DNA from 4 places in the Shewanella sp. DC2-4 genome. Region 3 is predicted to be linked to each of the others. Evidence: predicted binding sites of a transcription regulator. Region 3 holds the regulator's gene; each other region holds the start of a gene.
What was found. The regulator LexA, encoded in region 3, represses DNA repair genes until DNA is damaged. The targets are predictions, from matches to a motif close to TACTGTATNNNNATACAGTA.
Positions count from the first base shown of each region.

Region 1: a site for LexA is predicted at 5,667-5,686, ahead of HQQ92_RS08410 (YebG family protein). Genes of this name have one in related genera too.
Region 2: a site for LexA is predicted at 4,747-4,766, ahead of dinB (DNA polymerase IV). Genes of this name have one in related genera too.
Region 4: a site for LexA is predicted at 1,919-1,938, ahead of recA (recombinase RecA). Genes of this name have one in related genera too.

Region 1 is NZ_JABRVR010000002.1:1,732,265-1,740,536, reverse strand. It holds gene pepN (aminopeptidase N) at 1-1,811, opposite strand, end outside; gene prc (carboxy terminal-processing peptidase) at 1,896-3,941, opposite strand; gene proQ (RNA chaperone ProQ) at 3,970-4,599, opposite strand; gene HQQ92_RS08415 (GAF domain-containing protein) at 4,880-5,338, opposite strand; gene HQQ92_RS08410 (YebG family protein) at 5,356-5,655, opposite strand; gene HQQ92_RS08405 (paraquat-inducible protein A) at 5,862-6,494, shown strand; gene HQQ92_RS08400 (paraquat-inducible protein A) at 6,496-7,113, shown strand; gene HQQ92_RS08395 (PqiB family protein) at 7,100-8,272, shown strand, end outside.
Region 2 is NZ_JABRVR010000002.1:3,271,458-3,279,729, reverse strand. It holds gene HQQ92_RS15060 (NADH:ubiquinone reductase (Na(+)-transporting) subunit D) at 1-80, shown strand, start outside; gene nqrE (NADH:ubiquinone reductase (Na(+)-transporting) subunit E) at 86-694, shown strand; gene nqrF (NADH:ubiquinone reductase (Na(+)-transporting) subunit F) at 741-1,997, shown strand; gene HQQ92_RS15045 (FAD:protein FMN transferase) at 2,096-3,142, shown strand; gene nqrM ((Na+)-NQR maturation NqrM) at 3,158-3,382, shown strand; gene bfr (bacterioferritin) at 3,636-4,109, shown strand; gene bfr (bacterioferritin) at 4,119-4,586, shown strand; gene dinB (DNA polymerase IV) at 4,790-5,866, shown strand; gene HQQ92_RS15020 (LysR family transcriptional regulator) at 5,911-6,810, opposite strand; gene HQQ92_RS15015 (DMT family transporter) at 6,903-7,835, shown strand; gene HQQ92_RS15010 (methyl-accepting chemotaxis protein) at 7,989-8,272, opposite strand, start outside.
Region 3 is NZ_JABRVR010000002.1:4,693,124-4,701,395, reverse strand. It holds gene HQQ92_RS21305 (cytochrome c oxidase assembly protein) at 1-335, opposite strand, end outside; gene ctaD (cytochrome c oxidase subunit I) at 337-1,929, opposite strand; gene coxB (cytochrome c oxidase subunit II) at 1,939-3,474, opposite strand; gene HQQ92_RS21290 (cell division inhibitor SulA) at 3,878-4,390, opposite strand; gene lexA (transcriptional repressor LexA) at 4,387-5,007, opposite strand; partial or broken gene plsB (glycerol-3-phosphate 1-O-acyltransferase PlsB) at 5,168-7,592, shown strand; gene mtr (tryptophan permease) at 7,592-8,272, shown strand, end outside.
Region 4 is NZ_JABRVR010000002.1:899,457-907,728, reverse strand. It holds gene HQQ92_RS04635 (regulatory protein RecX) at 256-726, opposite strand; gene recA (recombinase RecA) at 744-1,811, opposite strand; gene mutS (DNA mismatch repair protein MutS) at 2,214-4,784, shown strand; gene rpoS (RNA polymerase sigma factor RpoS) at 4,917-5,897, opposite strand; gene HQQ92_RS04615 (peptidoglycan DD-metalloendopeptidase family protein) at 5,978-6,874, opposite strand; gene HQQ92_RS04610 (protein-L-isoaspartate(D-aspartate) O-methyltransferase) at 6,975-7,610, opposite strand; gene surE (5'/3'-nucleotidase SurE) at 7,607-8,272, opposite strand, start outside.

The sequences.
Region 1 (8,272 bases), 3.0 Mb from region 3:
ATCGCTAATATTTCGGCGATCAATGCCGGATCAAGCTCAGTGTCTAACAACACACCTTTAAAACTATCGCGCACACGGGGATCGAGAGCCATAGCTTGTTGCTGTTGTAAACTCGCCACATTTTGCCAAATTGCTTGGCTCACTAAGGTCACAGAAGCTTCCCAACGCGCCACTTCGCTGCTAGCAAAACGCATCAAGTGAACGAGTTGATCCACATTGAATCGATATTGTAATTTGACGGGCGCGGAAAAGTTTTGCAGTAACGAAGCGACGGGTTTATGAGTGAATCCATCAAAGCTAAACACTTGTTCAGCTTGAGTAAAATCGAGGATCTCATTCACTAAAGAATGGCCCTTCGCATCTAAGAGCTCTAAGCTAAACGGAATATGCAGCGGTGATGCACAGTTCACTAGACTTTGTTTAAGGGTCAATTGATAAACGCCCGTTTGCGCATCAAAACTGTCCATCGCAGTCACAATCGGCGTACCGGCTTGGCTATACCATAAACGGAATTGGGTTAAATCCACTCCGCTGGCATCTTCCATTGCCGCCACAAAATCATCACAGGTGACAGCTTGGCCGTCGTGGCGTTTAAAATACAGTTTCATTCCCGCCTGAAACTTTTCTTCGCCGAGCAAAGTGTGCATCATGCGGATGACTTCAGCGCCCTTGTTATACACAGTCACAGTGTAGAAATTATTCATCTCAATGACAGATTCTGGACGAATAGGATGGGACATAGGGCCAGAATCTTCTGCAAATTGCTGATTCTTGATCACTTTAATTGCGTGAATTCGATTCACAGCACGAGAGCCTAAATCTGAGCTAAATTCTTGATCGCGAAAAACCGTTAAGCCTTCTTTCAAACTTAACTGGAACCAATCGCGGCACGTTACGCGGTTTCCTGTCCAATTATGGAAATACTCATGGCCTACAACCGATTCAATGCCGTGATAATCCTCGTCGGTGGCCGTTAAGGTATCTGCGAGCACATATTTAGTGTTAAAGATATTTAAGCCTTTGTTTTCCATCGCTCCCATATTGAAAAAGTCGACGGCCACTATCATGTAAATATCTAAATCATACTCAAGATCAAAACGGCTCTCATCCCATGCCATGGATTTCTTAAGTGATGCCATCGCATGGTGTGCTTTATGTAAATTACCTTTATCAACGAACACTTGCAGGATCACTTTACGGCGACTGCGAGTAATGAACTCATCTTGCAATAGATCAAAATCGCCAGCGACTAAGGCAAATAAATACGCTGGTTTTGGAAATGGATCTTGCCAGCAAACATAATGGCGTCCGCCATCTAACTCACCTTGATCAATCAAATTACCGTTACTCAGTAAAAACGGGAATGCGGCGCTATCGGCTTCGATACGAACTGTGTATTTAGCTAATACATCAGGGCGATCAAGGAAATAAGTGATACGTCGAAAGCCCTCTGCCTCGCATTGCGTGCAGTAGGCACCATCGGACATATAGAGCCCTTCAAGGCTCGAATTAGCTTCAGGATCGAGCTTAGTGATAATGTTCAGCTCAAACTCATCAAGCTCAGTTTCTAAAACTAATTGACCTGCACTAACATGGTAAGGCACAGCATCACCATTGACTGTCAGCGAAACAATAGTCAAATCTTCGCCATCCAACACTAAGGCTTGTGCATGTTTTGAAGTGCGTTTTATACGACTGATCGCCTGCACTTGGGTTTCATTGCCTGCCAAATTAAAAGCTAAATCGATAGTCTCTATCGTAAAAAGTGGCGCTTGATAATCTTTTAAGTATTTTGCTTGAGCTTGTGTCATTTCGATCCCTTTAACGCTGATCTAAATAAGAAAAAACGCGCCATAAGCGCGTTTTGATATCGGATAAATCGACTCGACTAGTGCCTACTTAGCACTAGTTTTAGCCATTTTTTGCACATCAGCCATATCTAAGGTGATATAAGCGGTTTCGTCTAAAAATGCATCTGGCAATTCAGCGTCGTCTTTAATGTCTTCCATTGATTTAACCGGTGCTAAACCATTGGCGACTCGACGCTCGTTTGTTCTGTCGAGGACTTTTTTCTCATCGGCTTCGCGGGAAGCAATACGCTCACTTTCAACCAGAGACACAGTTTTCTCTTTGTGATGCTTTTTAAAGTCGGCAATATCTTGATTGATATAGGCAAACTCTACGCTGTTTTTTATACGGTTAAGGTGCTTAGATTCAAGGCTAGTCACTAACTCAGGCGTAACATCATTAAGCGTGCCATATTGCGCCATAGGCACTTTATCCCAAGGTAAAGCATTTTTCTCTTCAGCTTCACCGTACTCGCCCGGCTCCAACGCACTTGGGTAAGCAATGTTGGGGGTCACACCTTTAATCTGTGTACTACCACCATTAATACGGTAGAACTTTTGAATCGTATACTGCACATGGCCAATTGGCTTCTCATACATGTCGTAGATACGGCCTAGGCTCTTATGCTGCTGTACTGTGCCTTTCCCAAAACTCGACTCACCGACGATCAGTGCACGGTCATAATCTTGCAATGCGGCAGCAAAAATTTCAGAGGCTGAAGCACTGTAACGGTCAACCATCACAGTCAATGGTCCTGCATAACTGGTTTTACCGTCGTTATCACGATGCGCAGACACTCGTCCATCGGCATCACGAATTTGCACTACAGGGCCCATATCGATAAAGAGTCCCGTCAGCAGCACGGCTTCCGTTAATGCACCCCCACCGTTACCTCTAAGGTCGATGACTATGCCTTCTACTTTGGCGTCGTTTAACTTCACTAGCTCTTTTTCAACGTCCTGCGACAAATTCATATAGAAACCAGGAATTTGGATCACACCGACTTTGCGATTTGCATACTCGCCGTCTTTAGGTTCAATCACCTTAGAGGTTGCCGCTCTGTCTTCAAGGCGAATTTTATCGCGAACTAAGGTAACATCGAATGGCTTCGCATTCGAACCGCCTTTCTTCGGTAAAATTTGCAGTACAACTTTACTGCCCTTAGGACCTTTAATCAGGTCGACCACGTCGTCTAAACGCCAGCCAATCACATCAACAATCTCGCCGCCTTCTTGACCGACACCGACAATCTTGTCTTCCGGCGACAGTTTTTCGCTGCCCGCAGCAGGGCCGCCAGTAATTAAACTTTTAATGACAGTGTAATCGTCTTCAAGTTGCAGTTGAGCACCAATGCCTTCAAGGCTCAAGTTCATTTCCATTTGGAAACGTTCAGCATTGCGTGGTGAAAGGTAACTTGTATGTGGCTCAATGCTACGGGAGAAGGCATTCATCACGCCTTGGAACACGTCTTCACTGTTAGTTTGAATCAACCGTTTAATAGCGTTGTTGTAACGCTTTTGGAGGATATCAACAATCTCTGGCCATTGCTTACCTGTGAGTTTTAGATTTAGTGCATCGTATTTAACACGTTGACGCCATAACTCATTAATTTCTGTCTGGTCTTTTGGCCATGCAGCCTCATCGCGGTCGTACTCATAGGCATCACCGGGCGCAGAAAAATCCATCTCTTTATCTAATAGAGATAAAGCATAGACAAAGCCTTCATAGCGGCGCTTTTGGACGATATCAAACATTTTATAGGCAGGCTCAAGTTCACCAGAACTGAGCATGTCATCGAATTGGGTAGCATAAGGTTTAAAACTATCGACATCCGCTTGGGTTAACACATTGCGGCGATAGTCCAATTGCTGTAGATAACGATCAAAAATTTGCGCAGAAAAGGCGTCATCAAGATTGAATCTATGATAGTGCGAACGAGTGTATAAGTCCGTTACCCTTTTGCTCGCAACCTTATGTTGCGCTTCCTGCTTGAGAGTGGGTAACTCGCTGATTTGAATCGTGGGTGGTACGGCCCAAGCCGAGAATCCGACAAAAACAGTGGCGATCGAGGTAGCCAAAGTGAGTTTTCGCATCAACAAGTTACTCCGTTTTAATAAATGATTACAGCAGGATATGTTCTGCTCTAACTTTAATCGTTAGGCCACTATCAAGCTGAACATGAATATCTTCCTTGTTAATGTCAGTAATCACACCGGCTACGGGTGTCATACCTAATTTAACATTGACGCGTTGTTTTTTCGTTAAATCAGTTAATTGTGCTTGAACATAATTGACGACTGGCGCTGCAGCTTTTGGTGCAGGCTTAGCAGGACGCTCAGTTTTAGGACGCTGAGGAACAGCCACCTTTTTAGGTGCTTTCTTCGCCGCGGGCTTAGGTGCAAGTGCTGCACGTTTCGCTTTGGCCTTATCCTGACTCTCTTTCAACATGGCTTGAGCATGATCAATGTGCTCTTGCTCTAACTCGCCGCAAGGTTCGCCATCCAGGTTTACGCGTTGTGCGCCTGCTTTAACGCACTTTAAATAGCGCCAACTGCTGGTGTAACGTCTCAAGGCAACTCTGAGCTGAGTTTTACTGACTTTAGAATCATCAGCCAACCTTTCAGCCAAATCTTGAAACAATCCGATTTTTAATGGCTTAGTTTCACCTTCAGCAATAAAGCACAAAGGAAATGTTTCATACAAATACGCCAAAATTGCATTGGTGTCGGTCAACTTTTCTGTTGATTCCATCATTACTTCCACAGTCAAAAAGGGACATCGATTCGAGGTGATATATATCAGCTTCTTACATGTCGTTTATCTTCGTTAAACTCAATATTGAGTCAACGTACAAATTAGCATCCTAGCCGCGTTTACTAAAGTTAAAAAATATACCTTAACAAATTTTGACAGCTCAAAACACTAAGCTTATTCATTGCATGCCAATCAAACCAGCTTAATGCGTGCAGGCGCATATTATAAGGCGCACGCCACCGATTGCGACTATGAATTATGCGTTATTGTACGCAAATTAATCAAATAGGCAGTTTTCAAAACTTTTAACCAGTAATTCCAGCCCCTTTTGGTCTTCTTCATCGAAACGATCGAAGATAGGACTGTCAATATCGAGCACGGCAACCACGTTACCTTGCGCACGAACTGGCACAACGATTTCAGAATTACTGGCAGAATCACAGGCAATATGACCATCAAATTGATGGACATCAGCCACTCGCTGAGTTTGATTAGTGAATGCTGCAGTACCACACACACCTTTTCCTAACGGAATGCGTGTACAAGCCACTTTACCTTGAAACGGGCCTAATACTAGTTGTTCGCCACGCATAACGTAGAATCCCACCCAGTTCAGCTCAGTTAAATTATCATTGAGCAAGGCTGAAAAATTCGCCATCGCCGCAACAAGGTCGTCTTCCCCTTCCAACAAGGCCAAGGCTTGACGGTTAAGTGACTCATAAAATTTCGATTTCATTACATTTCCTAACAATTTTATTCTGCTGCTTCGGTCTTTTTAGCCGCTTTTTTCGCTGCAGGCGGATTCGTTGGCGTACTATTAACCTGAACTGCGCCTTTAAGCAAGTTCGTCAGCTCATCTTTATTGTTAGCAAAATAGAATGCGAGCTTTTCGCCCACACTTTCATCTATACCCAAATCAGCTTTTTGAATGAAGGGGATAAGGTTATCGGCGATATCGAGCATCTTATCGTAGGCATCAGCCTCCTTCTTAGATGTGAATGTCATCTTTTCAACCCCTTCTCTGACCACGACAAACTGTGTTATTACTGCCATGACTGCCCTCGCACTGTTTTTATATACAGTAACTAGAGTGACATAGATTGAACTTGTGATGCAAGTGTTCTGATTAATCTGATATTATTAGCGTACTTTCGTTGCCAAGATTATAAAGCGCTAGACGTGGCTTAACAGCTAACTAGCACGACACTTTGCACCGATCTCGCTGTTATTACTCCTATTAGGCTAATATATATTTTTATATGCATGAAAACGCAGCAGAAAATTCAGTAACCCTATGCCGCTCCTGCGATTTAGCAGTCCGCAAACGTGCCTTGCCTAGCGGCGTTAGAGCAATCTGTCCTCGTTGCAGCACTGCACTTTATGACACGCCATACTGCTCTGTGAATGGTATGTTAGCCCTATGTATTTCGGCATTAGTGTTTTATTTCCCTGCCAATTTTTTACCCGTACTCGAGATCCACTTTTTCGGTAGTATTCGTACTACTACGGTTTTCCAAGGGGCATTTGCAGTATTTGACCAAGGCTATTGGGTTGTAGGTGTCGCCGTACTTGCCGCAGCTGTGATAGGTCCAGGCTTATTACTGTTATCGATATTGACACAGATTTTAATTGTAAAATGGGGGTTGAGTAGCCTTTTTTGGCGTAACTCATTGAAGCAGTTATTAAAATTTCATGGTATCTTATCGCAGCTCACTATGCTGGAAATTTATGTGATCAGCTTCTTAGTTTCATCATTTCAGCTATCTGATTTTTCGGACATTTATTTTGGTATGGGCACATTTTGCTTCACTATGCTGTTTCTCGTGACCTTGTTTCTACAAAGAGAATACGACTTAGAACATATGTGGACGTTATTGGAAGGTCATAGCTGATATGAAACAACAAGGTAAAGATATCGGCCTATGTCTCTGTAAAGTGTGTCGCCAACTCAACAGCAGTGAACTCAGGCACTGTCAGCGCTGTGAAACTGAGTTGCACGTCAGAGACTATTCCAGCCTGCAAAAAAGTTGGGCTTTGTTGATTACCGCTGCCATCTTGCTGGTGCCAGCCAACATTTACCCTATCACTATGCTGACCAACCAAGGCCAAGTACGGCACGACACGATTTTTTCGGGCATTTTGCATTTAGTGCATTCAGATATGCTGCCTATTGCAATCATAGTGTTTACCGCCAGTATTTTAGTACCATGGATTAAAATCATCGGCTTATCCATTTATCTGTGTGCGATCAGCTTTGACATTCCGATTTCAAAAAAGAAATTGATGGTGGGTTTTCACATCATCGAATGGATTGGCCGCTGGTCAATGCTCGATTTATTTGTCATCTCAATCACAGTGGCATTAGTGAACATGGGACAATTACTCGACGCGAAACCTGCGCCTGCGGCTACCGCATTTGCCTTGGTTATTCTGTTAACTCAGTTAGCCGCAAAAGTTTTAGACACTCGTTTACTCTGGGATCGATTGGAACCTCAAGATGACACAAATTGAATCGCCGAAAGTTGTAAAGAAAAAACTCTTTTCGCCCATTTGGCTGCTTCCTATTGTCGCGTTGGCATTAGGTGCTTGGCTGGGCATTAAGAGCATTAAAGAATCGGGGGTTGAAATTCAAATTCACTTTCCGAGCGCCACTGGGATTGATGTGGGTAAAACCTTAGTCAAATACCAAGGTTTGACTGTCGGTAAAGTGAAAGACATTGGCATAGATGAAGATCTCAAAGGCGTGAACGTCAAGGTCATGATGGACTACCGCGCTAAGCCATTCTTGAATAAAGAAACCCTCTTCTGGCTTGTCACACCTAAAGCAAGTATTACAGGTGTTGAAGGCTTAGATGCGCTGTTTTCGGGTAACTATATTGCCATCCAACCAGGGAAAGGTAATGCCTCGACCTTTTTTGAAGCAGAACGCCAACCGCCGCCGATGCAAATCGGCTCAGAAGGTGTGATGGTCGAATTGACCTCCGATAAACTCGGTTCGCTCGATGTTGGCTCGCCAATATTTTTCCGCCAAATCCCTGTGGGTAGCGTGGTCAGCTATCGTTTAGATGGCAATCAAAGAGTCATTATCAGCGCTTTCATTCAAGAGCAATACGCGCGATTAGTGAAGAAAAATTCTCACTTTTGGAATGTTTCTGGCATCAAAATTGATGCTTCACTAACTGGAGTTAAAGTCAGTTCAGAGAGTTTGGCGTCCATTCTGGCTGGCGGCGTGAGTTTCAGCTCTGACGATAAAGCAGACATAGCTAAAAACGGTGACGTTTTTTCGCTTTATGATTCAGAAACCACCGCCCTTGGCGGCATAGAAATAAACCTAACCATGGCTGATGCTAACGGTGTCGACAAAGGTACCCGCATCGTTTATCGCGGCATGAGCATTGGCAGTATTTTAAGTAAACAACTCACGTCCAATGGTGTTACAGCCGTGGCTAAGTTTGAACCTCAATACGGTTCACTGTTAACTAACGACGGGGTGTTTTGGCTTGAAGGTGCTGATATTTCCCTCTCAGGCATTAAGAATCCAGAACGCTTACTGACAGGTAGCGTGATCAACTTCCTGCCAGGCATAAACACCAAAAGCGCGGTACCAAGCAGCTTTGCCTTACAATCAAAGGCACCTGATTTACTGCAATCGAAGAAGCGTTTCTTGACC
Region 2 (8,272 bases), 1.4 Mb from region 3:
CGAGTGCGTTCTTCCTGATCGGTGTTTTGATTTGGATTATTCGTACCTATAAGCCAGAGCAAGTTGAAGCAAAAGGGTAAGTGCGATGGAACATTATATTAGCCTGTTAATTCGCTCTGTTTTCATTGAAAACATGGCACTGGCCTTCTTCCTAGGTATGTGTACTTTCTTGGCTGTGTCTAAGAAAGTCACTACAGCCATGGGCCTAGGGATTGCGGTAGTTGTAGTGTTAACTATCTCTGTCCCAGCAAACCAAGTTATCTATCAAGGGCTGCTAGCTCCTGGTGCACTTGCTTGGGCTGGCGCACCTGAAGCTGACTTAAGCTTCTTGAAATTCATTACCTTTATCGGTGTGATTGCGGCTTTGGTTCAAATTCTGGAAATGGCACTGGACAAGTACTTTCCACCTTTGTACAACGCATTAGGTATTTTCTTACCTTTGATCACAGTGAACTGCGCGATTTTCGGTGCGGTATCATTCATGGTTGAGCGTGACTACAAGCTGGGTGAGAGTGTGGTGTTTGGTTTCGGCTCAGGAGTGGGTTGGGCATTAGCTATCGTATTGATGGCCGGTATCCGTGAGAAGCTGAAGTATGCCGACGTGCCTAACGGCCTACGTGGTTTAGGGATTACCTTTATCACCGCTGGTTTGATGGCCTTAGGTTTCATGTCGTTTTCAGGTGTGTCTCTGTAAGAGACACATAACGGCTTCTTGAATTGGACCTTCTAAGGATAAGTTAATGGATATTCTTGGTATTTTTAAATCTACTCCGCTCGAGGTTTACCTCGGTGTGAGTATGTTTACTGCTATCGTCCTCATCTTGGTATTAGTGATTTTATTCGCTAAGTCTAAGTTAGTGGCTAGTGGTGACATCACGATCGGCATTAATGACGATCCTGAAAAAGCGATTACAACCGGTGCGGGCGGTAAGTTGTTAGGCGTTTTGGCTAACAGCGGTATCTTCGTATCGAGTGCGTGTGGTGGCGGTGGCTCATGTGGCCAATGCCGCGTGGTGATTAAGTCTGGCGGCGGCGATATTCTGCCAACGGAACTTGACCACATCAGCAAAGGTGATGCCCGTAAAGGTTGTCGTCTTTCTTGTCAGGTTAACGTTAAGAACGATATGGAAATCGAGCTTGACGAAGAAATCTTCGGTATCAAGAAATGGGAATGTGAAGTTATCTCTAACGATAACAAAGCCACTTTCATTAAAGAACTGAAGCTGCAAATTCCTGATGGCGAGTCTGTACCATTCCGTGCTGGCGGGTATATTCAAATCGAAGCACCAGCTCATCATATTAAATATGCAGATTTTGATGTACCTGCACAATACCGTGGCGACTGGGAACACTTCGGTTTCTTCAATATTGAATCTAAGGTTGATGAAGAAACTATCCGTGCATACTCAATGGCTAACTACCCAGAAGAGTTCGGCATTATTATGCTGAACGTGCGTATTGCTACGCCTCCACCACGTAACTTGACTCTGCCTTGCGGTAAGATGTCATCTTACATTTGGAGCTTAAAAGCTGGCGATAAAGTGACAATTTCTGGCCCATTCGGTGAATTCTTCGCGAAAGATACCGATGCAGAAATGGTGTTTATCGGCGGTGGTGCGGGTATGGCGCCAATGCGTTCACATATCTTCGACCAACTGAAGCGTCTTCAGTCTAAACGTAAGATGAGCTTCTGGTACGGTGCACGTTCTAAGCGTGAAATGTTCTACGTAGAAGATTTCGACGGCCTAGCGGCTGAGAATGATAACTTCGTATGGCATGTGGCACTTTCAGATCCTCAACCAGAGGATAACTGGGATGGTTACACAGGTTTTATTCATAACGTATTGTATGAAAACTATCTGAAAAACCATGATGCTCCAGAAGATTGTGAGTTCTACATGTGTGGACCTCCAATGATGAACGCTGCGGTCATTGGTATGTTGAAAAATCTTGGTGTCGAAGACGAAAACATCCTGTTGGATGACTTCGGCGGCTAATGTTCATTAGTCCTAGATAGAAAAGTTGCAGATGTTGAGGTTAACCTTTCATCTGCAACTTTTGCATTTAAGGGCCCAAATAAGAGTAGTAGGTCACTATGTTTCAGACCTTAAAGATCAATACCTCAGCGTTAAAGTATTCATTTAACTGGCTAGTCCTCGTGGGACTGGCCTTTTTTGTTTCAGCCTGTTCAAAGCAAAACGAAGTCATTTCGTTGGCCGGCAGCACTATGGGCACGACTTATCACATTAAAGTCGTCCCGAATGAGCAGATGCCGACGGCGCAGTTACTTCAAGCGGAAATTGATTTAGCCCTTGAGCTAGTCAATGACCAGATGTCGACCTATCGGCCTAATTCAGAATTATCCCGTTTCAACCAATTGCCATTGGAGCAAAGCGTTGAAGTCTCACCGGATACCATAAAAGTGGTGCAAGAGGGAATACGTTTATATCAAGTGACGGATAAGGCACTTGATATTACCTTAGGTCCTTTAGTTAATCTGTGGGGTTTTGGACCTGATAAGCGTCCAACGAAAGTTCCGACACAGGCTGATATTGATGCGGCTAAAGCCAAAACAGGGATTAGTGAACTTTCCATTGAAGGCAATCGTCTAAGTAAGCACAACACCCATTTATATGTAGACTTATCATCAATCGCGAAGGGATTTGGGGTTGATAAGATCGCTTCCATTCTTGATAAATACCACGCGACAGGGTATTTAGTTGAAATCGGTGGCGAACTGAGTATCAAAGGTGCCAAAGGTGATGGAAGCTCTTGGCGTGTTGCTATAGAGCAACCGACCAATGATGGCTCTGAAGCCGTACAACAGGTTATCGCACCTGGTACTATGGCGATGGCGACCTCTGGTGATTATCGTAATTATTATGAAGAAGACGGCCAACGTTTTACGCATATAATCGATCCGCGTACTGGTTTGCCGATAAATCATAAGTTAGCATCCGTGACGGTATTGCATCAAAATTGTATGACGGCCGACGGTTTTGCGACGGCCATGATGGTTTTGGGCACAGAAGCATCATTGGAGCTTGCCAAGAAGGAACACTTGGCGATAATGCTAATCGAAAAGCAAGGCGACGGATTTAAGGTCTATTACAGCGACGCCTTCAAGCCTTTCCTTATTTAGTTTTTGGAGTAAACCATGACCTCTTTTATTGCGGCATTTGTGATCTTGTTAGTCTTCTTTTTGCTCATGTCGATTGGTTATCTCATCAAGCGCAAAGCCGTTGAAGGAAGTTGTGGCGGTTTAGGTGTTCTAGGGATTGAGAAAGCGTGTGATTGTGATGACCCTTGTGACAAACGTAAACGTCGTATGGCCGCTGAAGAAGCGCGTCGTGAAAAGTTAACGAAAGACCGCATTATCTAAATAGTCTTGATTCGATCATAGCCTCCGATTTAGGGGGCTATTTTTTTGCCTCGTATTTTCTTACACGGGTTAATCATTTGAGATTTATCCTTGGGATTAGAGTGGGATAGCAAGTTAATCTAAGCAGGAATGAGAATGCTTTTCATCATTAAGTGAGTGAAATATAAAGATAATTTGAGTTGGTCGATAAATTGTACTAGGCTAGAAGCTTGATTTAGATCAATCTTTTCACGCTTACCAAGGATAGTAACTTATGAAAGGTCATCCTAAAGTGGTTGGGCAACTGAATCGGGTGCTTACCTGTGAGTTGACCGCCATCAATCAATATTTCCTCCATGCCCGCATGTTTAAACATTGGGGCTTAGAGAAGTTAAACCACGTCGAATACAAAAAATCCATCCAAGATATGAAGCACGCCGATAAGCTCATCGAGCGAGTGCTGTTTTTGGAAGGTCTGCCTAATCTGCAACAACTCGAAAAACTTCGCATTGGTGAACATAGCCAAGAGATGCTCGACTGCGATCTGGCCATGGTGCAAGAGCAGCTTACATTGCTGCGTGATGCGATCAGCTTGTGTGAAGCCGAACAGGACTATGTGAGCCGCGATCTGCTGGAAGATATTCTCGAAGACGAAGAAGAGCACTTAGATTGGCTCGAGTCGCAGCAAGAGCTCATTACGCTAACCGGTATTCAAAATTATCTACAATCGCAAATTAGCGACCAATAGGAGCAAGATATGAAAGGCGATAAAGACGTCATCGATGCGTTAAATCGACTCCTAACGGGAGAACTCTCGGCAATGGATCAGTATTTTGTCCATGCCCATATGTATGAAGATTGGGGCCTGAATGAACTCTATGAGCGTATCGCCCATGAGTCAGATGATGAGAAAGCCCATGCAGCCAAATTAGTGCAGCGCATTTTATTCCTCGAAGGTACACCCAATGTTGCCGCCCGTGAGGCATTGAACATAGGTAAAGATGTAGAAGAGATGCTACGTAATGATCTCGCCTACGAATACAAGGTCGCGGACGATTTGCGCAAAGTGATTGCACTGTGTGAGCAGAAGCAAGATTACCAGACCCGTGAAATCCTTGAAGTATTACTCGACGATACAGAGTCTGACCATATGTATTGGCTCGAAAAACAACTTGGGCTTATTGATCGTGTTGGATTGCAAAACTACCTGCAAACTAAGATGTGAGCCTTAGATTGTTAGGTTGAGTAAATACCTAGGCCACTGAGTGTAATGGCCTAGGAAACTCAGTTATTAAGCATGTCTGTTGTTCCTCACACTTGTCTTGTTCTCTTTTCTAGCGCTAGGCCACATCTTATTGGCCCCAAATCTATCAGGAACACTTGATTACTGTTTTTATATACAGTATTTTGGCGTTGGAGGAATTCAACGTGCGAAAAATTATTCATATCGATATGGACTGCTATTTTGCTGCTGTGGAAATGCGCGACTTTCCTGAGTACCGTGGCAAGCCTTTAGCTGTGGGTGGCAGTAGCGACCGTCGCGGTGTTATCAGTACTTGTAGTTACGAGGCACGTAAATTCGGTGTACGTTCAGCAATGGCAACGGCTTATGCCTTTAAGTTGTGCCCTGAGCTGATTTTAGTACCAGGCCGGATGCAGGTTTACAAAGAAGTGTCGCTACAAATTCGTGAAATATTTTCCAGATATACCCAATTAATTGAGCCGCTTTCCTTAGATGAAGCTTATTTGGATGTGAGTGAGTGCCAACAATATAAGGGCTCTGCGACCTTGATTGCGCAGGCCATTCGTCGCGATATCTTAGCCGAAACGGGTTTAACCGCATCGGCGGGTATCGCGCCAGTAAAATTTTTAGCTAAGGTCGCCTCGGATCTGAACAAGCCAAACGGCCAATATGTCATTACGCCAGAGACGCTTTCTGAGTTTGTTAAGACCTTATCGCTGCGTAAAATTCCCGGTGTTGGTAAAGTCACCGCCGAAAAGCTCTCTTTGCTCGGGCTCAATACCTGTGGTGATGTGCAAGCTTATTCTAAACCTGAGCTCTTAGCGCGATTCGGTAAGTTTGGTGGCGTGTTGATTGAGCGTTCCCAAGGCATAGATGAACGGGGTATTTCTGCCGACAGAGAGCGCAAATCAGTGGGTGTTGAAACCACGTTAGCAAAGGATATTTATAGCTTAGAGCAGTGCCAGCAGGTGATGCCGAGTTTGATCCAAGAACTGTCGTTGCGTTTAAGTCGCAGTGCTAAGGAACGCAAAATACATAAACAGGTGGTCAAACTTAAGTTTAACGATTTCAAGCAGACTACAATTGAGCACCGCAGCGATGAAGTCTCGATTGTAATGTTCTATGAGCTACTCGCACAGGCTATGGAAAGGCAAGAAGGCCGTGGCATTCGTCTATTGGGTATTTCGGTCGGCCTTACCGATTCTACTCTTGTCGTCGCCACAAGCTTAAACGGCCAGACTCAGCTGGATTTAGCACTCTAGCCGTTTATGGTGCCGATAAGCCGCAGACTCATGCCTGCATTGGCTCAATAAGCCTCGGGTGGATTCGCCAACATAAAATCAATTAACAGTCTGACCCGTAAGGGCAGGTTGTCTCGATCGCGATACATCAAGTAGGCGGTGCGCGGAATACCTTGCCACTCGGGCAGTATTTGAATGAGTTTGCCACTTCGTATCTGTTCACTCGCCATGCTGATGGGTATGAGTCCAATCCCAAGCCCCGCCACCACGGCCTGACAGGCAATCGCCATATCATCGACGGCTAGTTTGATATTCCCCCTTGGTTCAAACTCGACATTTTGCCCTGTGCTATTGTGCTGTAAACGCCACGTTTTTGTGGGCTTGGCGATGATAACCGGATGCTGATCCAGCTCTTCAATGGATTGCAGCGCATGCCACTGCGTTGCCGATGTGCTGGTGCAAAGTACAAAGCTAATCGTGGTAAGTGGCCTTGCAATCCAATCGGGATCTTTAGGTTCGCCCACTCGAAAGGCGATATCGATGGCGTTTTCACTGACATCGATATTCATGTTCGACAGACTTAAATCGATATCAATATTGGGATAATGCCGTTGGAAGGCGTTGAGTGATTCACCTAGCCAGCGATAGGTTGTATTGATGGGCGCCGAGATCCGCAATTTGCCAACCGCTTGATGTTTATCCGCATGCAACTCACCAGATACCTGGTTTAACTCGATAAACAGCGGGCCGCAGCGTTCGAGATACCGCTGACCTGTGGCGGTAAGGTTGACTTTATGGGCGTCTCTGTGCAGTAAACGCAGACCTAAGGATTGTTCTAACAGATTGATTCGACGGCTTAAGGTTGAAGGTGGAATGCCTAAATGCTGCGCCGCGAGCTTAAAACTCCCTTGCTGTGCCACCACCCAAAATAAGCGCATATCGTCTAAGGAATAATTAAGTTTCATATTTGGAATTTAAGCTCTCAATATTGTGTGTTTTAATAATATATGAAACTTATAAACTAAGCTCAATCCCAATTACCTCCCTAGAGGCCGATATGAAATCCCATACACCTTACATGACATTCGTTTGTCTACTGATTTGCGTTTTTAGCTGGGGCAGTGTGTTTCCGATTGCTAAGCGAGTGCTGGAGGAGATGTCAGGAGAATCCCTCGTCTTCTGGCGTTTTACCATTGCGGCTGTGACTCTAGCGTTATATATCGTTTTTACTCGTCAGGTTTGGCCCAAATTGAGTTTGGTGCAATATATTGTCATAGCGTTAGTGGGTGTGATTGGTGTGGGCGGCTTAAATCTGGCGTTATTTAATGGCCTGCAGCATACCTCTGCTGCCAATGGTGCCTTGATTATGGCGCTCAGCCCGCTGGTGACTTCAATCGTCAATGCGCTATTACAGCGTGAATGGCTCAGCAGACAACAAGTGTTTAGCTTAGTGGGTGGATTGGCGGGCGTACTGCTAGTGATCACCAACGGTAGTGTTCAGCAGTTGCTCAACTTTAGTTTTAACCAAGGTGATGTGATGATTGCCGCCGGCATGTTGGCGTGGAGTGGTTATACCATTTGTTCGCAACGGGTCGGCCATCGGTTGCCTGTGTTGCCATTTACCTTGCTGAGTATGATAGCTGCCAGTGTGTCTATGTCCGTGGTTGGGCTTGGCCGAGGTGAGTTTCACCCTTGGCTGGAGTTGATGGAAGTGTCGGCAACGGCTTTTTCTAGCGTGCTCTACATAGGTTTGTTCGCCACTGTGCTCGGTTATCTGTTTTGGATTAACGGCGTTAAAGCGCTTGGCCCCGCTAAGGCATCGATCTTTTTTAATCTCGTGCCCGTTTTTGCAGCATTAACGGCGTTAGCCATGGGGCAGGCGGTGACGGAAATTCAGTTGGTAGGGATGCTGATAGTGATCCTTGCGTTGATGTTACCTATGTTAGTCAACCTGCGCGCGGCAAGAGGCTTAGTGGTTAAGCGCTGCTAATCAGTGCTAGCTTTGCTGTTTAAATATAAGGGAGCACCTGAATTCAGATAATCACTGCGACAGGTTTATGCTCCCTTATTCGTTAGAGGGGACTTTTCAAACATCACTGATTTACAAAAGGTAACTTATATAAAAGCTTTCACCCTCAACAAATTACAGTTTAAAGCGGCTGACCAGCGCAGTGAGATTACTCGCCATTGACGAGAGTTGTACGCTTGCTGCGTAGATTTCATCAGTGGTTCGTAGACTCTCCTCCGACTGTTCGGCAATGTGTTGAATATTTTGATGACTCTCGTTGGCCATAGTGGTTTGCGCTTTAGCTGCTAGGGCGATTTGATTATTCATCTCACTAATTTGGCTGACCATTTCTGCAATATGCGCTAAGGCTTCACCGGCATTACTGGCGGCTTCTACGCTTGAGATAGCCTTTTCATTAC
Region 3 (8,272 bases):
TTAGCGGACATATTGCGCGCCAAAAATGCCGTATGGATTAGCTCGCCAGGGTGAACTTCGAGCCGTTTGGTTTGTGGCGCAAATGTCCATGGCATGCCTGTTTGTACCTGAGAAATAAATTCTACAGTCACTATTCGGCTTGTATCTACTGTGATTGCTTGATAACTACTCGCGGTATTGGAGGGTTTTCCATTGATACCGAGTTGCTCGCACAACACATCGTAGAGCGGCACCAGCGCGAATCCAAAGCCAAACATTCCAATACAGCCGATAACTAACATGCTGATAAGTTTACGATTTGACTTAGGTTTATCTTGCTGGTGTTGGGTTGCCATTTCATTTCACCTCAGGTGGTGTCGTGAAGGAGTGGTAAGGTGCAGGGCTTGGCAATGTCCACTCTAAACCCTCGGAACCTTCCCAAGGTTTAGCGGGGGCTTTTTCGCCGCCACGGATGCACTTAATTACTAATACTAAGAAAATCAATTGCGATAAGCCGAAGGCGAACCCACCAATCGAGACGATTTGATTAACATCGGCAAATTGAATCGAGTAGTCAGGGATACGCCTTGGCATTCCTGCCAGCCCAAGGAAATGCATCGGGAAAAATAGCACATTGACTGAAATCACCGAGCACCAGAAATGCCATTGTCCCAGTCGTTCGTTGTACATGTGTCCCGTCCACTTAGGTAGCCAGTAATAGGCCGCTGCCATGATGGAGAAAATCGCACCAGTCACGAGCACATAATGGAAATGTGCCACAACAAAATAAGTATCGTGGTACTGGAAGTCGGCGGGTGTAATGGCGAGCATTAATCCCGAAAAACCGCCAATAGTGAAGAGTATGATAAAGGCTACAGCAAACAGCATGGGCGTTTCGAAACTGAGTGAGCCGCGCCACATAGTGGCAACCCAGTTAAACACTTTCACTCCAGTTGGCACTGCAATCAACATAGTGCAATACATGAAGAACAGCTCGGCAAACACAGGCATACCTGTGGTGAACATATGGTGCGCCCACACGAGGAACGACAGAATTGCAATACTAGCCGTAGCATAAACCATGGATGCATAGCCAAATAAGGGTTTACGACTGAAGGCTGGGACTATGGCAGAGATGATGCCAAAGGACGGCAAGATCATGATGTAGACTTCAGGGTGGCCGAAGAACCAGAAAATATGCTGGAACATCACAGGATCGCCGCCGCCAGCCGCATCGAAGAAACTCGTGCCGAAAAACTTATCTGTCAGCACCATAGTCACTGCGCCAGCGAGTACGGGCATAACCGCGATCAGTAGGAATGCCGTGATAAGCCAAGTCCACACAAACAATGGTAACTTCATCCATGTCATGCCTGGCGCGCGTAAATTCACTATGGTCACAATCACGTTGATTGCGCCCATGATCGAACTTATCCCCATGATGTGAATAGAAAATACAAAGAGCGCCGTGCTATCTGGACTATAAGTTGTTGATAGTGGTGCGTAGAAGGTCCAACCAAAGTTAGGTCCGCCACCTTCCATAAATAGCGAACTGAGAAGGATAGTGAAGGCGAAGGGGAGTATCCAAAAACTCCAGTTATTCATCCGTGGCAGCGCCATATCGGGCGCCCCTATCATCATAGGGATCAGCCAGTTAGCGAGCCCTGTAAAGGCTGGCATTACCGCACCGAATACCATGATCAGCCCATGAACAGTTGTCATTTGGTTGAAAAAGTTGGGCTCGACCAATTGTAATCCAGGTTGAAAGAGTTCAGCGCGGATCACCATGGCCATAGCGCCACCGGTTAAGAACATAATGAAGCTGAACCATAAATACAAAGTACCTATGTCTTTATGGTTGGTGGTTAGCAGCCAGCGCATGATGCCCTTTGGCGCACCATGATGATGGTCATCATGGGCTGCGGTTTGATCTTGAGTCGTTGTGCTCATCATTATCCCCTACTGTCCATGACTTGCGATATCAGCAGGTTGCACTGTATCGCCGGTATTGTTGCCCCAAGCATTGCGTTCATAGGTAATGACTGCTGCAAGTTGTTGTGGGCTAAGCTGTTTGCCAAATGCCTGCATAGCCGTGCCTGTTTTACCGTGCATCACAATATCGATGTGATTGGCGACTGGTCCAATGGCGATAGCGCTACCCACTAGCGCGGGGAAGGCGGGTGGTATTCCTGCACCTGTCACTTGATGGCAGGCAGCACAGAAGGTCGCGTAGACAGTTTCACCTTCGGCCATGAGGGCGTCATGGCTGAGTGTGGGGAGGCTTGCGGGATCGACTGCAGCTGAGACGTCTGTTGCAGGCGCGGGTGTCGGGGTTATACTGCTTGGTACCGCGGCGGATGTTTGTGCAGAATTGCCGTTCATGTACTCGTTGACGTCTTTGGCTTGCACTGCATCGCCAGTATTATTGCCCCAAGCATTACGCTCGTAGGTAGTCACTGCCGCGATTTCTTGTGCGGTCAATTGCTTACTAAACGCTTGCATGGCAGTACCCGTTTTACCGTTGAGCACAATTTCAAGGTGACCGCTGAGTGGTCCCGTTGCAATCGGGCTACCTTTAAGGTGCGGAAATACGCCTTGCAACCCTTCGCCATTGGGCTGGTGGCAGGCTGCGCAGTGCCCGAGGTAAACTTGTTCACCTTGAGTCATCAACTCTTCTTTACTTAGGGTTTGTGATAAAGCGGCTTGAGCGGCTTCAGCCGCAGCACCTGCGGCTTGTTTCTGCTCTGTGACCCAAGCCTCAAACTCGGCTTCGGGTAACGCTTGTACTACGATAGGCATAAAACCATGGTCTTTACCGCAGAGCTCGGCGCATTGACCACGGTAAATGCCGGGTTTGTCGATGCGAGTCCAGGCCTCATTGATAAATCCTGGATTGGCATCTTTCTTAATTGCAAAGGCGGGCACCCACCAAGAATGGATGACATCCTCTGAAGTCATCAGAAAGCGGATTTTGCGGTTTATCGGTAGAACGAGCGGTTTATCGACTTCCAATAGATAGTTTTCACCCTTGGTTTCGGTGCCTTCGATTTGTGCTCTGGGTGTTGTCAGTATGCTATAAAAATCAATATCTTGATCGAAATAGCTGTAATGCCATTTCCATTGGGAACCCGTGACTTTTACGGTGAGATCGGCGTTGCTGGGATCTTCCATTGCGATTAAAGTTTTTGTCGCTGGAATCGCCATTAAGATCAAAATGATAAATGGCAGAATCGTCCAAGCGATTTCAACTTTAGTGCTTTCGTGAAAGTGGGACGCGACAGCGCCTTTGGATTTTCTGTGGTTGATCATGGCGTAAATCATGACGCCAAAGACCACTAGGCCTATTGCGCAGCAGATATACAAGATGGTCATGTGCAAGTGATAAACCTTGCCACTGATCTCGGTCACGCCAGGGGTCATGTTGAACCGCATGTCTGCGGCGGTCAACGGTGGTGCGAAAAGCACCACGAGTAAACAATACAACAATTGCTTCACAAGACTTCTCCTCTGCCAATTGCGAATAGCAACTACAAAGAAGAGCAACACAGTAAGTCTCAACTCTATGCAAACTCTTCAGTTCCCAAAAAAGCTTTTTTGACTTCAACGTGCGTTGGCGGCTGTTACTTTTAATCAAGTATTGTTACTGCTGGTAATTAGCCACGCTGGCACATACTGCTGAAATAAATCTGTTCTCTATTTTTAGTGGCGCTTCGAGTTCGATAAATACTCGATTCATTGACCACGGTGGGTGATATATCATCACCGACTTAATCAACCATACTTGCTGTTTAAATATTGATCAAGATCACTTATTTATCTAATTATCTGAAAAATTGCCAAAAAAAAGCCTCACATTCATAGGTGAGGCGGCTTTCAAGGTAAAAAATTAAATGAATATTTAGTGTACAGCGCTAAAAAAAGATTGCTGGCCGAAGAGATTGCCTTGCTCAATACGTACGTCTGCATGTAAGTGACTGTTTACGTCTTCAAGCACTATGCCCATAGCTCTGGCACTTTTAGCCACGATTTGTAGGCGTCGATTATCCCGCGCATCTAATGATTGAGTCCAAGTAATGACTGCACTGGACGTACCACTTGTCAGGGCTTTTTCCATCGCCCACAGGGTTTCGACTTCATCTTTAGCATGTACCAGCAAAACTCTATCCATACGCACACCCGCGTTAGCGAGCGTTTGCTTGTAGCCAATACTTGGTGGGTTGATGAGCACTAACCAACGGCCCTGTTGGCTTAACTGAGCGAGTTGTGCACTCAGATGAATTAATTCTTGGCGACCTTGAGTCTTAGTTGGCATGCAGGCGATAGGCGCATGGTGCCAGTCATAGTCGGCATCACGGACTTCATCGAGCCACAAGCCCGGATGGCGGGGGGCATTGCCAAGTAGTTTATTCATAGCCAATCTCCATTACGGATCACACCGACGGCGAGTCCTTCAATTGTTAAACTTTGGAAGCCTAAATCCACTTTAATCGGGGAGTAATCTTCATTTTCGGCATGTAGATAGACCACATTACCTTTTTTTTCGAAACGTTTAACAGTGACATCGTCATCGACTCTAGCGACAACCACTTGACCATTTCTAGCTTGTTCTACTTTATGAACTGCCAGTAAATCACCTTCGAGAATGCCGATATTTTTCATGCTGTCGCCTTTTACTCGCAGTAAAAAATCGGCGGCGGGATGGAACATGCTTGGGTCGACTTGGTAGTACTGTTCAACATGTTCTTGGGCGAGGATAGGTTCACCTGCGGCCACTTGGCCGATGAGCGGTAAACCTGTTTCAGTCAAATCTTCGATTTCCGCAGGCAGACGAATGCCCCGAGATGTGCCAGGCATGATCTCAATGCAGCCCTTTTTCGCCAACGCTTTAAGGTGTTCTTCAGCCGCATTGGCGCTCTTAAAACCTAAACGGGTTGCGATTTCTGCCCGAGTGGGTGGCATGCCAGTATCGGCAATATTTCGTTTAATTAGCTCTAAAATTTCAGCTTGGCGTGGCGTCAAAGGTCTCATGGTGTTTCCTGTTTTTCTATACAGTTACTGTTAGTATATACAGTATTATTTGCAGCGCAAGTATTAACCACTTTTTAGCTATGTTGGAGAGAATTAGCGAATATTGCCCATAGTCTGGTATTCTATCGGGCTAGTAAACGCACTTAATTGCATAAGAATAATGCCTAAACACGACTCTCTTTGGTTGAAATCATTACGTTGGATCCAAAAACACTTAGTGCACACTATTGTGGTGCCTCAGGATCCCTTTGCCGATCTGAATCTGGATGCTTCCAGACCCCTTGTTTATGTGATGAAAACAGAATCCCTCACTGACATCGCTGCTTTGAGCGAAATAACGGCTAAGTTAGGCTTACCAAGCCCTTATGAGCCTCTAGTGGCTAATGGTGTGATTGCGCCTCGGGTTGTCTGTCTTCAAGGACGTAAGCCACTGTTTGGCGAACGTGCTGGTAATGAGCCTTTCCTCGAATGCTTTATGCGTTTGTTAGCCGTGCATAAGGAACGTCCTGAATTGGATATTCAACTTGTGCCCGTGAGCTTGTATTGGGGTCGAACGCCGAGGGAAAGAAGACGACACTATGAAGGCGGCCGTATTTGAGCGGGAAAACCCGACTTGGCTACGCAAGTGCTTGATGATTCTGTTCTTAGGTCGACATAACTTCGTGCAGTTTTCGAATGCCGTATCCCTGCGTTACATGGCTGACGAACATGGCACCGACATGGGGATTGCCCATAAGTTAGCACGGGTTGCGCGCGTGCATTTCCGTCGTCAACGTAAGGTAATGACAGGGCCTGTGCTGCCAAACCGCCAAGCACTGTTTCATTCGTTGCTCAAATCTGAGTCGCTGCGCAAAGCGATTCAAGAAGAAGCCGCCAGTAAAAAGATTTCTGAGACCCAAGCGCGCGAGACGGCTATTGAGTATCTCGATGAAATCGCTGCCGATTACTCAGATAGTTTAGTGCGTATTGCTGAGCGTTTCTTAACTTGGCTGTGGAACAAGCTTTACAGCGGGATCAACATTAAAGGTGCCGAGCAAGTTCGCCAGCTGCACCACGACGGCCACGAAATTGTTTATGTGCCTTGCCATCGTAGCCACATGGATTACCTACTGTTATCGTATATTTTGTATTATCAAGGCATGGTTCCGCCGCACATTGCTGCTGGCATTAACCTCAATTTCTGGCCCGCGGGACCTATGTTCCGTCGCGGTGGTGCCTTCTTCATCCGCCGTAGTTTTAATGGTAACAAGCTGTACACCGCAGTATTTCGTGAGTATTTAGATCAGCTGTTTGCTAAAGGTTATTCAGTGGAATACTTCTCCGAAGGTGGCCGTTCACGTACTGGCCGTCTGTTGGCGCCGAAAACTGGCATGATCGCCATGACGATGAACAGCGTACTGCGCGGTATTGAACGTCCTGTCACACTTGTGCCTGTGTATTTAGGCTATGACCATGTGATGGAAGTGGCGACTTACCATAAAGAGTTAAGCGGTAAGAAAAAGAAAAAAGAATCTGTGTGGCAGGTGTTCGGTGCCATTCGCAAATTAGGTAATTTTGGCCAAGGTTATGTGAATTTTGGCGAGCCTATTACCCTGCAAAATTTCTTAAATGAGCGTGCGCCAAACTGGCGTGCTGAGTTGGCCGATGATCCCGAGCAGAAACCAAGTTGGTTAACGCCAGCGGTAAACGTGCTGGCTAATCGGGTGATGACGCGTATCAATGATGCCGCAGCCGCGAGTTCTGTGACTTTGACTAGCTTAGTTTTACTGGCGACAGATCAAAACGCCTTAGAACGTAGTCTGCTGGAGCGTCAGCTTGATTTGTATCTGACCCTACTCAAAAAAGTGCCTTACACTTCTTATACATCTGTTGCCGAAGGTGATGGTAAGCATTTAGTGCAGCAAGGTTTAGAGCTGAACAAGTTTGTTGTTAGTGCCGATCCTTTAGGGGAAATAGTGTCTATTGAAGCGAGTCAGGCTGTGTCTATGACTTACTATCGTAACAATATCATTCACTTATTTATTGTTCCTTCATTAATTGCGAGTTGTTTAACCCATAATGAACAGATCCTGCGCCAGCAAGTGGTTTCAATCGTTGCCGATTTTTATCCACTGCTAAAAGCCGAACTCTTCATGGGAATTAAAGACTTACCAGCCTATGTTGAGCAAGTGCTGGATTTCCTGATTGGGCAAGATTTAGTGGTTGAGACTGATACCTTAACTGTCGTGCCTGAGCACTCAAGCCAATTATTGTTGTTAGCCAGTTCAGTGAGTGAAACTCTGCAACGCTACGCTATTATTTTCAATCTGTTAGCGAACAGACCTAAAATGGAGCGCTCAGAACTTGAGTCTGAGAGCCATTTACTCGCCCAGCGTTTAGGGGCTTTACATGGCATTACCGCGCCTGAGTTCTATGATAAAAAACTTTACGGCACCTTGAGCGTTAAGCTCAAAGAATTGGGATATCTGGCGGATAGTGAAGATAAGTCCAATATCAATCGCATACGAGATCAGGCCAATAGCTTATTACGTCCGTCAGTGAGACAAACGATAGTGGCGAGTGTCACCGCGGAGCACACAGTTTAATGGCAAATCATATGAATGCGGCTAAGCATAAGCCCGCAGGTAAGTCCTTGCTTGGTGGTGCCATGATTATTGCTGGCACTACCGTAGGTGCTGGAATGTTTTCTCTGCCCGTGGTCGGTGCAGGTATGTGGTTTGGCTATTCGATTTTAATGTTATTGGGTATTTGGTTTTGCATGTTGATGTCGGGCTTATTGTTGCTCGAAACCAATTTACATTTCGAACCCGGTGCTAGCTTCGATACCTTAAGCAAGCAAACTCTTGGGCAGTTTTGGCGGATAGTGAACGGCGTTTCTATCGCTTTCGTGTTGTATATTTTGACTTATGCCTATATCAGCGGCGGTGGTTCGATTGTGAATCACAGCTTGCAGGGCATGGGAATTGAGTTACCGCAAAGCGTGGCAGGGCTGGTGTTTGCCATAGTATTGGCGAGTATAGTATTGATCAGTACTAAAGCCGTGGATCGGATTACCACGATTATGCTCGGCGGTATGATCATTACCTTCTTCCTCGCGATCGGCAATTTATTGATCGAAATTGATGTGACTAAGTTGCTCGAACCCGATGGTAATAACCGTTTTTCACCTTATCTGTGGGCGGCGCTGCCCTTTGGTCTCGCCAGCTTCGGCTACCATGGTAACGTTCCCAGCTTAGTGAAGTATTACGGCAAAGATTCCTCCACC
Region 4 (8,272 bases), 3.8 Mb from region 3:
CCAGCATTATAAGCAGACTAAGGAAGGACGACCAGTCTTGATTGGTGATATACACATCAGGAATTTAATATTTTAGCGTGAATCGCCCACACCAGAGTCACTAGAAGCAAAACGACAGGATAAAGCACAAATAAAGACGGCGTAAGTTTATCGCGGCACGGACAATATTTAAGCAAGTGAGTCTAATGTGGAGTACGAAATGGACAAGACCCATTGATGATATTTAGATGAGCTTTTACAGTCTTAGCTTCAAATTTAATAATCTTCATCGAGATCATTGGGATCTGAATCTAGTGCGTAAGTGATTTGATCGTAGCTAAAGCCTTGACCCATTAAAAAACGCACTCGTTTGGCCTTTTCCTTTGCGATGAGATCCCGAGCTTTAGAGCCCTTCACTTCTGTCACACGGGGAATGCCGTATTTTTTGGTGGCTTTATCTTTTGCTAGCTCAAACCAGTCACAATCACAATTAACCAAAGCGGCTTCAATACAGTCTTTAGATAAGCCTTTCTGTGCGATTGCTTGGCGGATGCGTATTGCACCGTGGCCTCGACTGATGTGGCTTCGCACCAACAGTTCGGCATAACGAGCATCATTAATAAAACCGGAGGATTCGCAAGCATCGAGTACAGGTTCGATATCGTTAAGTTCGAAACCTTTTTCGAGCAATTTATCGCGGATTTGTAAACGGGAATAATCGCGGCGCGCTAACAGCGCGACCGCAATTTGATGGGCTGACTGACTCAGAATACTTCGCCTGTCTCTAAATCAATATTGTCCTCAGTACTATCATCAGCTTTGGCAGCCAAGGCACTCGGATTACTCAAAAGCAACTCACGTAGCGTCTTGTCAATTTCAGCAGCAATAGCTGGGTTTTCAGTCAGATATTTGCCAGCATTAGCACGACCTTGGCCGATTTTATCGCCTTTATAGCTGTACCAAGCGCCCGCTTTTTCAATCAACTTATGGGCTACGCCTAAGTCTACTAACTCACCAGTACGGTTAATACCTTGGCCATAAAGGATTTGGAACTCAGCTTGCTTAAACGGCGCTGCAACCTTGTTTTTCACCACTTTAACGCGAGTTTCGTTACCGACCACTTCATCGCCGTCTTTAATGGCACCAGTGCGGCGAATGTCTAGGCGAACAGAAGCATAAAACTTCAGCGCATTACCACCGGTTGTAGTTTCTGGGTTACCGAACATCACACCAATCTTCATCCGAATTTGGTTGATGAAGATAAGTAAGGTGTTAGATTGCTTTAAGTTACCCGCAAGTTTACGCATAGCTTGGCTCATCATACGCGCCGCTAGGCCCATGTGAGAATCACCAATTTCGCCTTCGATTTCAGCTTTAGGCGTTAATGCCGCCACTGAGTCGACTACGATAACGTCAACAGCACCTGAGCGAGTTAAAGCATCACAAATCTCAAGCGCTTGCTCGCCGGTATCCGGTTGCGAACACAGCAGGTTATCAATATCTACGCCCAATTTTTTAGCATAAATAGGGTCTAGTGCATGCTCTGCATCGATAAAGGCACAGGTTTTGCCTTCACGTTGCGCTGCCGCAATCACTTCTAAAGTCAGTGTTGTTTTACCTGATGATTCAGGACCATAGATCTCAACGATACGACCCATTGGCAAACCGCCAGCACCTAAAGCAACGTCCAGAGACAGAGAACCGGTAGAAATGGTCTCAACATCCATAGAGCGATCTTCGCCCAGCTTCATGATGGAGCCTTTACCAAATTGTTTCTCAATTTGGATCAATACCGCAGCAAGTGCTTTCTCTTTATTTGGATCGACCTTCATTCCTGTTCCCTCATCAAGACAAGCATTAAGCTGTCAAAAGTGATATTCAATTTACAAACGGGTAATTCAAAAAGCCGCGCTTTTTGTCTTAATTCTGCTGACTAGTATACTGTACAATCATACAGTATCAAGACCTGTGACTGAATTATTTTTAGCTGATAGGATTTTTAATATGGCCAAGGTTTTAGCGAATATCAAATCAGATAATAGCTCCCTTTGATCAATATCCATCGTTAAGGGCTCAATTTTCGCTAAATTATTGCTAAGATTGGCGCAACAAATTTTGCGTGGTCTTTTTAGCTGAAAATTGTACAGCAGTCTTCCGCTTCCATAGCGCTTAATCACCCTTAACCACACAAACTGTATCGCCTTTAGGCAGTCACAACGGACGATAACGATTTAATGAATGTAATTGATACCGATGATTTAGAAAAACATACTCCTATGATGCGTCAATACTTGACGATGAAAGCAGAACATCACGATATGTTGCTGTTTTATCGCATGGGTGACTTCTACGAGTTGTTTTATGACGATGCTAAACGCGCTTCTGAGCTGTTAGGCATTTCACTCACTGCGCGCGGTAAAAGTGGTGGCGATCCTATTCCGATGGCGGGACTTCCTTACCATGCTGTGGAAGGCTATCTTGCAAAATTAGTTCAAATTGGTCAATCAGTTGCGATTTGCGAACAGATTGGCGATCCCGCGACATCTAAAGGGCCGGTAGAACGTAAAGTGGTGCGAATTGTCACGCCAGGCACCTTAACCGACGAAGCGTTGCTGCAGGAACGCCAAGACAATCTGTTAGCCGCGGTTTATCAAGGTAAAGTCGGTTTTGGTTATGCCACATTAGATGTTTCATCCGGACGTTTTGTGATTGCAGAGCTCGACACCCGAGAGTCATTAGAAGCGGAATTGCAACGCACTAATCCCGTTGAAATTCTCTACAGTGAAGACTTTGGTGAACTTGGACTACTTAACGGTTTTAAAGGCAAACGCCGTCGCCCCGAGTGGGAATTTGATTACGATACGAGTATCAAGTTACTACTGGCCCAGTTTGGCACGAAAGACTTGCATGGTTTTGGTATCGCAGATGCACGTTTATCACTGCAGGCTGCGGGTTGCTTGATGCAATATGTCAAAGACACACAGCGCACGGCACTGCCCCATATCAATGCCATTATCCGCTTCAATCAAACCGATAGCATAGTGCTTGATGCGGCAACGCGCCGAAATTTAGAACTCACTCAAAACCTTGCCGGTGGCCGCGATAATACCTTAGCGGCAGTATTGGATAATACGGCAACGCCTATGGGCAGCCGTATGTTACAACGCTGGATCCATCAGCCTCTGCGAGATCCTAAGCAAATCAAGGCGCGCCAACAGGCGGTGACTGAACTCCTCGATACCGCAGCCCACGAAGGTTTGCATGAGCAGTTAAAGGCACTTGGCGATATCGAACGTATCATGGCAAGGTTAGCCCTGCGTACTGCCCGTCCAAGGGACTTTGCACGTTTACGTCAAGCACTGGGCTTATTGCCTGAATTACAACTGAGTTTAAGTACACTGAGCGCGCCGCACACGACTCAATTGCGTCAACACTTAGGTGAGTTCCCCGCTGAGCAAGCCCTGCTTGAGCGCGCGATAGTCGATAATCCACCTATGCTTATCCGCGATGGCGGGGTGATCCGTGAAGGCTACAACAGCGAACTAGATGAATGGCGCGGTCTGAGCGAAGGAGCGAGTGATTACTTAGTACAACTTGAAGCCAGAGAAAAAGAACGTACTGGCATTAATACACTTAAAGTCGGCTATAACCGCGTACACGGCTATTACATCGAAGTAAGCCGCCTGCAATCCTCACAAGTACCGCTCAATTATCAACGACGCCAAACACTTAAGAATATGGAGCGTTATATCACGCCTGAACTTAAGGAATACGAAGAAAAAGTCCTCTCGAGCCAAGGTAAAGCGCTGGCACTCGAAAAGCAGTTATGGGAACAGTTGTTCGATCTTATTCTGCCAAAGTTGCATGAATTACAAGCCTTTGCTAGAGCGGCGGCTGAGCTTGATGTACTGAGTAACTTTGCCGAGCGTGCCGAAACCTTGGGCTACACTTGTCCAGAGCTGAGCCAAGATATCGGCGTACAAATAGACGCAGGTCGCCATCCAGTGGTGGAGCGTGTTAGCCAAACGCCGTTTATCGCTAACCCAGTGACCTTGCACAATCAAAGACGTATGTTGATTGTCACCGGACCCAACATGGGCGGTAAATCGACCTATATGCGTCAAGTCGCCTTGATTACGCTGATGGCCCATATTGGTTGTTTTGTTCCAGCAGATCGCGCCCTGATTGGCCCGATTGATCGCATCTTTACCCGTATTGGCGCATCAGACGATCTGGCCTCTGGCCGCTCAACCTTTATGGTAGAAATGACTGAAACTGCCAACATCCTGCACAATGCCACTGCCAGTAGTTTAGTGTTAATGGATGAAATCGGCCGTGGAACATCCACCTATGATGGTTTATCGCTAGCTTGGTCGGCAGCAGAGTATTTAGCCCAGCAAGTCGGGGCTATGACCCTATTCGCCACCCATTATTTTGAGCTAACTCAATTACCTGACTTAATGGCAGGTGTTTACAATGTGCACCTTGATGCCATTGAGCATGAAGATACCATCGCCTTTATGCATGCGGTACAGGAAGGTGCAGCCAGTAAAAGCTACGGCTTACAAGTTGCGGCGCTTGCTGGCGTGCCAAACAAAGTGATTAAAGCAGCGAAACATAAATTGCAGCAATTGGAGAGTCGCGATCATCAACCAGAAGGAACGAGGACGCCCATTCAAAGCTTACTCGCTTTACCTGAACCGGTTGAAAATCCAGCTTTGACTAAATTAAGTAGCATTAATCCCGATAACTTAACGCCAAAACAGGCGCTTGATTTGCTCTATGAACTGAAACGCTTGAGCTAGACATCAGGTGATCTAAATAAAAGCCTAAAAATAACAACGCCCACTCTATAGTGGGCGTTTTACTTTATGACGTGATCTCACACTAAGTATATTTTCTGGATAGCTTCTCTGAAAGGCACCAGAAGACAGATATTAGTTTCTAAATAAAGCTTCAACAGATAAACCTTGAGAACCCAATAAATCACGTAAGCGTTTTAATGCTTCCACTTGGATTTGACGAACACGTTCACGGGTTAAACCAATTTCAGCCCCCACATCTTCAAGCGTAGAAGGTTCATAACCTAACAAACCAAAACGACGGGCTAATACTTCTCTTTGTTTTGTGTTCAACTCGTTAAGCCATTTCACCACCGAGTTAGAGATGTCTTCATCTTGCACTTTATAGTCAGGGCCAACACTATCATCATCGGCCAGTACATCTAATAATGCTTTCTCGTTATCGCCCCCCAAAGGCGTATCAACAGAGGTAATTTTTTCATTCAGCTTAAGCATGCGGCTCACATCAGAGCTAGAAACTTGCAGTTTTTCAGCAATTTCTTCCGCTGTAGGTTCATGATCCAGTTTTTGTGCTAATTCGCGGGCTGTGCGCAAGTATACGTTGAGTTCTTTAACAACATGAATCGGCAAACGAATAGTACGAGTTTGATTCATGATAGCGCGTTCAATTGTCTGTCTGATCCACCAAGTCGCATAGGTTGAAAAACGAAAACCTCTTTCTGGGTCAAACTTTTCTACGGCACGAATTAAACCTAAATTACCCTCTTCGATAAGATCAAGCAGTGCTAAGCCGCGGTTATTGTAACGACGTGCAATTTTTACGACGAGACGTAAATTACTTTCGATCATGCGATTACGGGATTTTGCACAACCTTTTAAGGCCTTACGGGAAAAGTAAACTTCTTCTTCTGCGCTAAGCAGTGGGGAAAAACCAATCTCACCTAGATAAAGTTGAGTGGCATCAAGATTTTTTTGAAGGTCATCTTGGACCTGTTGTTCTATTCCTAGCTCTTGGACTAGATCGGTGGCAACTTCTTCTTTTTCAAGATCAAAGTCTACGGTTTCTACGGAAAAATCTACTAGTGCTTCTGCGGCAGTGCTATTTATGCGGCTCATGATCAAATCTCCCAAACCTAATTAAACTGCTGAATTAGTGCAATTTCCTATCCTCCATTTGCCAACAAGGCCCCAAACAATCATTGTTTAGGTAAATAAGTAAGTGGGTTTACAGACTGTCCATGGTAACGAATTTCAAAATGTAACATTACCCGATTGGCACCTGTATTGCCCATTTTTGCAACAGTCTGCCCTGCGAGGACATGTTGCTTTTCTTTGACTAAGATCTTGTCCGTATGAGCATAAGCACTAAGGTAATCGTCACTATGTTTAATAATCACTAAATTACCGTAACCCCTAAGAGCACTTCCTGCGTATACCACCCGCCCATCTGCAGCTGCTTTGATGATATCTCCCCGATTTCCCGCGATCTTAATACCTTTATTTCCCTGCTCATTGGCAGAATAAGTTCCGATTAACTTCCCTCTTACTGGCCACTGCCACTGACTCACACTGGCTGGCAGTGTTGAGGTGGGTGGAACCATTAGCTGGTTAACGTTTTGTTGGGGACTTGTTACAAGGTACGCGGGCTTAGCTTTCTGATCAAGTGTTTTTTTCAGATCGTTACTTGACTTAGCATTAGACTGATAAACCTTACCATCTAATTGTTTTTTATCACCTTTACTTGAATTAGCATCTGAATTACCCGTTATATTTCCATCTAAAGTCGTAGATTTTGATTGGTTACTAGATTTAGCATTAGTTAAATATAAAATCTGTCCAGGGTAAATTGTATAAGGGTTATCTAATTGATTAAGTTTCGCTATTTCAGAAAAGTCTTTCCCTGCCCCCCAAGAAATAGAGTAGAGAGTGTCACCTTTTTTAACTTTATATGAATTCGATTTAATGTGGCCTTTGCTATTTTTAGAGTAGCTATGGGAAATATTTTCGACGGGTGCGGGTCTGCTGGCCTGAAAGCTACAGCCTACAAGCAGAAATATAAAGCAAAGGTTTAAGAGTAAACCCGCATTCAACAATAAAAACTCCTTGGTAAGGTTGTATTACTGTTTATGATGAGAAAATGACGCCTTCTGTGCAAAACAAGCACTTCGCTTAACACAGTAGCACAACACAAGGTTAAGCTAACTCTCCATTAATTAAAGGTACAAATTTAACCGTTTCAATGGTTTCAGAACTAAAGCGGTCAGCAGTGCGCGTAATACGCATCAATTGTTGAGTATCCTCTCCCACAGGTAAGACTAACACCCCTCCATCAGCCAATTGAGACAGCAAAGCTTCTGGTATAGTCGCCGCCGCCGCAGTCACCATAATGGCATCGAACGGACTACGATTAGCCCATCCCAACCAACCATCACCATATTTGAACGACACATTATGCAAATCTAATCGTTTTAAACGCTGTCTTGCTTGAATTTGTAAACCTTTGATCCGTTCGATAGTACAAAGCTGAGGCACCAATTGAGCCAAAATGGCTGCCTGATAGCCCGATCCCGTCCCCACTTCTAGCACTCGCTGTGGCATCTTGTGCAGTAAGAGTTCGCTCATACGGGCAACGATATAAGGCTGCGAAATGGTTTGCCCTTGTCCAATTGGCAAAGCCGTATTTTCATAGGCTTTATGGGCTAGCGCATTATCGAGAAACATTTCTCGCGGCGTATGCGATATCGCCTTTAACACGGCTTGATTACGGATCCCTGCATCTTGAAGCTTTTTAGCTAAATTCACCGCCGATGTTAAGGCAACTCGAGTCATATTTTATCTACCCAATTTTGCAATGCCGTTAGTTGTCCGTAGGCGGTTAAATCAACCGTCAAGGGCGTAATTGAAACATAGCCATTGGCGATAGCATGAAAATCAGTGCCCTCTGTGGCATCCTGCTCTTGTCCCGGTGGACCAAGCCAGAAGATTTCACGTCCGGCAGGATCTTGCGTTCGCACTATGCCTTCGGCCTTATGACGAGCGCCGAGGCGAGTCACTTTGATCCCTTTAATTTGATCAAGTGGCAAGTCAGGCACATTCACATTTAAGATCTGATCTTTTGCCAAAGGCTGGGCCAACAAACCTTGAACTATCCGCCGAGCATAAACAGCCGCCGATTGATAATGTTCGAATTTACGGCCATTAAGCGAAATCGCTATTGCAGGAAAACCTAAAAAGCGTCCTTCCATCGCGGCGGCAACCGTCCCCGAATATAAGGTGTCATCACCCATATTTGCCCCCGCATTGATGCCAGACACCACCATATCAGGTTCGCCATCACATAATTCTCGGATAGCCAAATGAACGCAATCTGTCGGTGTACCGTGAACGGAAATATAGCCATTATCTAACCTATTAATTCTTAATGGATTAGTCAAGGTTAATGAGTTGCTCGCACCAGAGCAATTTCGATCCGGCCCCACAGTCAGCACTGT